One region of the Shimazuella sp. NTD248 genome, then DNA from elsewhere that is predicted to be linked to it. Evidence: riboswitches for the same ligand, from Rfam matches in the RefSeq annotation. Region 1 holds a riboswitch; the other holds the start of a gene.
What was found. Region 1 has a riboswitch for thiamine pyrophosphate ahead of thiD (bifunctional hydroxymethylpyrimidine kinase/phosphomethylpyrimidine kinase). Riboswitches for the same ligand answer to the same signal wherever they lie in the genome.

Region 1 (3,148 bases):
TTGTCATGTTACCACTCGTAAATGATCAGCCTATGGTAGCAGAACGGGTAGAAAAATTAGGGGCCGGCCTCTTGCTTGATCCAGAAAATTTACAGGTGGATTCATTGCGGAATGCAGTACTAGAAGCGTTAAACAACCCCTCCTACAAACAAAACAGCTTAAAAATCAGCCGTGCTTTTCAAGAAGCTGGTGGATATGTCAAAGCTGTGGATGAATTATTAAAAAGAACAAAAAAAGACAACAAATAATATAAAAGATCAACAAAGAAACTCCTAATTCCATAACCAAAAGAATACTTTCAAATTGATGAAAAGCACTTCTGAAAAAAATTCCAGAAGTGCTTTTTCGATTTAGATCGTCATTTTAGTTTGTTTTCCATTCACTTCAGATCCGATGAACAAAATCTCAATTCTTCTTATATACAGTAAGCTCTACTAATTCTAATCCGTCTTTTCTATCCGTTACATTTGTCCAATGAATATCTATTAGGTTTTTTCCCGACTGATACGTTTCATAGATTTGCCCAGCACCTTGATCATGATCGATCGGTTCACCTAACGCTTTATGAACCTCATCATGTGAGAGCGCAAGTACTCGTTTATCTGTTGTCGTCACTTTGGATACTATACCCTTGGTAATGGTAAAGCTCACTTTACGCTTTTTGTATTCCAAATATTCCTGATAACCTTTGTATTCCTCCTTATTTTCGGGTTGTCCCCATTTTTTTATAATATCTTCCTCTTTAGAACCCAAACCAAACTGTTCACTATTGATCACTTTTCCTTGAGCAGCCAATTTTACTATTTTATCAATGGTTTGTTTGTGATCTTTTGATGTTTTATTCGTTGCATGTTGATATGCAGCATGTGCATCTGGAATCGATGTGATAACTGGAACGGCAGCTGTTACTAAAAGAGTAGTAGCAAGTAACGTTTTTGCTATTTTTTTCATCGTATCTACAACCTTTTCTTGTATATTGGGAGATATCAAATCATTCCCTTTATTCATAAATATATAATACTTACAATGGGAAATGGTTTCCAAAAAGTTAATATTTCAAAAATTAATGGAATGAATATTGAAAATGAATCAAGTTTGGCTAACCACTTGAATTTATCAGCAGCATTAATTAAGATGAAATAGAAATACAATTATAATTTGAATAGAACTAGGGGTGCCGTTAATGGTCGGCTGAGATTAAGACACGATAGTCTTTGACCCTTTAACCTGATCTGGATAATGCCAGCGTAGGAAAGTGAGCGAGTGAATACATCTAATTTTGTATTCCTAACATCGATTTGTTCGAGCACAAGTCCTCATGAGGGTTTGTGCTTTTTTATGTTTACTTGCAGGCCACTTCTTTTATCTGGAAATAATCAAGTTCTATTCACAAAGAAAGGAGCAGAGAAAATGAAAAAAGTATTAACAATAGCCGGTTCTGATTCAAGTGGCGGTGCAGGTATTCAAGCGGATTTGAAAACTTTTTCCGCTCATGGTGTTTATGGAATGAGTGTGATTACAGCAGTAACAGCTCAAAATACGCAAGGGGTGTTTGCTGTTCAAGACATGACGCCGGATTTGATTGCCAGTCAGCTTGATGCCATTTTTCGTGATATTGAAGTAGATGCCGTGAAAATAGGGATGGTCTCACAAATCGAAACGATAAAAGTAATCGTGGAAAAATTAACAAAATATGCACCAAAGCATATTGTTGTCGACCCCGTTATGGTTTCAAAAAGTGGATATGATTTATTGAGTCCAAATGCAAAAGAGGCTCTCATTCATGAACTTATCCCGATCGCAACACTTATAACTCCTAATCTGCCAGAAGCAGAAGTGATAACAGGTAGAAAAATCACTCTGCTTAAAGAAATAGAAGAAGCTGCTATTCAAATGCATGCATTGGGGGCGAAAGCTGTGCTTGTTAAAGGCGGACACCGTGAGAATGATGCAACCGACATATGTTTTGATGGTGAAGAATTTACTTATTTTCATGCAGCAAGAATAGACACAGCAAACACTCATGGTACAGGTTGTACATTATCGTCAGCAATTGCTTCTAATCTAGCAAATGATTTTCAACTAAATGCAGCGATTAAAGAAGCAAAAGATTATATCACACTTGCAATTCAGCACTCTTTTTCAATTGGAAAAGGTGTTGGGTCAGTACATCATTTTTACTCCTTGTATAACAGGGCAGGGAAACACCATGTCTAGCAATCATCTTGAAGAAATAACGAAATGGAATTTTGCAACACTATGGTTCGGAGCTGCCGTTTCCGTAGCGGAAATAATGACAGGAGCACTCATTGCACCTCTAGGTTTCTATAAAGGTTTAACCGCTATCTTATTAGGACATGTAATGGGAACGCTGCTACTTGTTTTGGGAGGAGTAATTGGATCGCGTGAACGTTTAACGGCAATGGAATCCACTAAAATTTCATTTGGGAGTTATGGCAGTTACCTATTCTCCATCTTAAACGTTTTGCAGTTACTTGGCTGGACTGCAATTATGATTTTAACAGGTGCCCAATCTGTCAATTTCGTGACTTCCAATAACTATCATGTTAATCAGCCATGGGTTTGGTGTCTGGTAATTGGTTTCTTCATTTGTATTTGGCTGTATTTTGGTCAAAATGCCTGGAAGAAGTTAAATAGTATAGCTGTGTGTTTATTATTCGTTTTAACAATCGTATTGTGTTTTGTAGTTTTTAAAAATGATGAAATTCTTTTAAAGCCAAGTACCTCAGGGTTATCTTTTGGAGCAGCGGTTGAATTATCTGTCATTATGCCATTGTCATGGCTTCCATTAATCAGTGACTATACCCGATTCGCCAAATCAACTTCGGAAGGTGCAATTGGAAGTTTCCTGGGCTATATGGTTGGCAGCTCATGGATGTATACAATTGGGCTTGGTGCTGCACTTGCATTTCATGAGTTTGATCCAGTAGCAGTACTAATGAGTGCAAACCTCGGTTTATTCGCTGTAGGAATTGTTGTTTTGGCAACTGTTACGACAACTTTTATGGATGCTTATTCTGCTGGTATTTCCGTTACAACCATCTTTCCAAAATTAAATGGAAAGCATGTAGCAATGATCCTTACGATAATGGGAACTCTGCTTGCCATCGTTTTTCCGATGGAGAGG
Region 2 (3,148 bases), on a different contig from region 1:
CATTCCGCCACTACTGCTCCCATCACGCTGTATGTCGCAGATAATTTACAACTGGAAAAAAGAACTGGGATCGCAGACGGAAATGCTAAGTGACGAAATTTTTCCCACTTTGTAGCTCCTGACATCTCCAAATATCTCAGCAAGTTCCGATCGACTTGTGCAAATGCATCTACTAATGCAATTGTGATCGGGAAAAAACAAACCAAAATGACGACAAGCAACTTAGCCTCTATACCAAACCCAAACCATACGACTAATAATGGAGCTAATACAATGATCGGGACATTTTGGCTGAAAAGGAGAAGCGGAGTGACGATTCTTTTTAAGAACGTAGAAAAATAGAGACATACAGCCACCCCGACTCCAACCAAAATACTAAGAATAAAGCCGATAGATGCTATGACAAATGTTGCCTCTACATGCAAGAGGTACTCACTGCTTGTCCAAGATCGCCAGAGCTCTAATCCAACTACATAAGGCTTGGGCAACTGCCAAACAGGAAAATTACCAATGATTGAGATGATTTCCCATATAAACACAAGCACAGCGATCGAAAGTACAAGAGGGAATATTCTACGTTTCATCATCATATTTGTGAGTCAGCGCAGAAATGGTGATTCCTTCAGGTTTGTGTAAGATTTTAATTTGAAACATCGTCTGCGTGGCGCCTAAATCTAAAACCCTTTGATTCATCTCCGTTATCAGGTTTAATAAGTCCTCCCAATCCCCTTCTACAGTAGTATCCAATGCTCCAACTCGATATGTCAGCCCTGACGCCTCAATAATGCCTATTGCTTCTTCTATGAGCGGGATAGAGATTGAGCGATTGGTATCTTGCGGCAGGATTTGAATGCTTAAGAGCGTATTCATTCTAGTTGCCTCCTTGTGGAAGGAATTGATTGGTGTATGCTTTTTTCGGATCAAAATTCCCTTCTAATAATTGATGGCTTTTCATCCAGTTTGTATATCCACTCCATACCGACTCTTTTTGTAATCCCCAACTTTTCGCGTCTGCTTGATACCGAGGACTGAGCCACTTTTGACTCTCATGAACGAGTTTACTGTCTAAAGTAGGATTTTGTTTTATTAAAATATCTGCTGCTTCATCTGGATGTGCAATCGCAAATTGATATCCTTTGCTCACTGCTCGCATAAACGCTTTTACCACATTGGGGTCTTGCTTTATTTTTGCTTCTGAAGTGATCAAGACAGGAGTATAGTAATCGAGATCTTTATTTTGATCTGCTAGATATACCATATTTAGCTTGACGCCCTTTTGCTCTGCTTCGATCCCTTGCCATCCATAATAAATCCAGTAAAAATCAATTCCTTGTTTCAATGCTGTAAAGAAGTCAGTGGAGCCAACGTTTGTAATTTTTACTTTGCTCACATCCGCTTGATCCTTTTCCATCAAAGATTGAATCATTGCTTTCTCTACCAATGAACCAAATCCACCATATGTCTTCCCTTCAAAATCTTTTGGACTTTTAATCCCAGAAGTGGAAAGTGAAGCAAACCCAGAAGTATTGTGTTGCAGTACAGCTGCAATGGAGACGATGGGTACACCTGCAACCCTTGCCTGCGTTACCCCCTCTTGGTAACTAACGCCAAAATCCGCTTTGCCTGAGGCCACCAGTTGTTCCGCCGTTGATTTCCCCGGTTGTATAATGTGTACCTGTAATCCAGCTTCTTTGAAGTAGTTTTTCACCTGTGCAACATATAAGCCCGTATGGTTGGTATTAGGAGTCCAGTCCAATACAACTGTTACTTCTTTTTCTTGTGTTTTTTCAGATGAACAAGCTATTAATCCCAAACATAAAACGGAAATAAATCCAAAAATAAATAGTTTTTTCCAATACAATGTAGATATCCTCCTAGTCAAAATAAAAAACCACCCTGATCAAAGGATGGCCAAAATTGCGCACAAAAAAATATCCTTCCTACGCCGGCATTATCCGGATCAGGTGAAAGGGTCAGTATATCGATATACTATCTCAGCCGGCCATTCTCCAGCACCCCTGATTTTTATTCCGTTTTCAAATGAATTATATATTTTATACTATTGTTTGTCTATGAAAAGCGTATAAGTGGAGGAGAAAAAAATTTTCATAACATATTGATTCTTTGTTTGTTACCACATACAATGAAGTTGTCAGTCCCACATACAGCGGAAGAAAAAAGAACCGCTGGGGAGCCACCCTCCAAACATTTGGGAGGAGGACTCATGGATCTGAATGACATGCTCACTCGGAAGCCGAAGAAGCGCGAGAAGCGCTTCAACAGCTCCTGAGCACAAGGCCCCCTGTCCAGTTGGACAGGGGGCCACCTATATAAATAGATGCGCCCCCCTAGCAGTTTGCAGGGGGGCATGCTTCTGCCACAAACCGTGGAAAAGCAAAAGCTATTTTCTCTCTACACTGAGCAGCCTTACTTTCCGCTCGCTTGCTGCGGCGGCATGAGGAAAAACCTCTTTCCAGTCGTCGCAGTACACCGTAGGATGATCAAAACTGCCATCCTTACCGTAACGGTGCGAAGGGTTACCCCCTCCACACTTGATGTTGAAAACACAGTTTCCGCATTCAGTAGGCACTCCGTCTGGACCACTCTGACGTGCCATGATACCCGGATGCAGTAGCGCCTCATCAAATCGTGAAGACACTACATTTAGTCCAGTGGAAGTTGCGTTTTCACCGTTGAACTGGAGGTCGTCATCCTGCTCGATACTGCCGTCTACTTCGACAACCACCACAGCAGAAGGGGAGATACCAATCTCATCACTACTGCTGTCACCCATGCGGTTGACGTCGATCAGCGCCTCAAACAACGGAATATCTGGTCGCTGGCTATCCGCCAACCAACAGTCAAACAACTCGTTAATCCAGTTACCATAGGGCGTCAGACGCTTTGGCACTCGATCGGCATCATATGCCAACAGCCGATCAAACTGATGCACAGCCCGCTGTATCAAACTTCCTTGCGGCATTGGCGGTGGAGTTACATGATTGGCGTGTGGCAACAGGAAATTGATCCTTGGAATCCTCGCACCAATCTCTTCCTCCAGCTGATGGAAGGAGTCGTATACTCTCTTTGCCTTGTGCTCGATATCAATCACACACAGGATACCCTTGAACACTCGGAATCCATCTTC

Region 2: another riboswitch for thiamine pyrophosphate. It lies ahead of AC5WOE_RS05820 (ABC transporter substrate-binding protein); the one in region 1 lies ahead of thiD (bifunctional hydroxymethylpyrimidine kinase/phosphomethylpyrimidine kinase).

What each region holds. Positions count from the first base shown of each region.
Region 1 is NZ_JCAJZT010000004.1:221,236-224,383, reverse strand. Features, by position in the region: gene AC5WOE_RS10750 (macrolide family glycosyltransferase) at 1-248, shown strand, start outside; gene AC5WOE_RS10745 (DUF4309 domain-containing protein) at 406-951, opposite strand; TPP riboswitch at 1,161-1,271, shown strand; gene thiD (bifunctional hydroxymethylpyrimidine kinase/phosphomethylpyrimidine kinase) at 1,411-2,217, shown strand; gene cytX (putative hydroxymethylpyrimidine transporter CytX) at 2,210-3,148, shown strand, end outside.
Region 2 is NZ_JCAJZT010000002.1:231,907-235,054, forward strand. Features, by position in the region: gene AC5WOE_RS05810 (ABC transporter permease) at 1-584, opposite strand, end outside; gene AC5WOE_RS05815 (thiamine-binding protein) at 574-870, opposite strand; gene AC5WOE_RS05820 (ABC transporter substrate-binding protein) at 872-1,861, opposite strand; TPP riboswitch at 1,920-2,030, opposite strand; gene AC5WOE_RS05825 (radical SAM protein) at 2,402-3,148, opposite strand, start outside.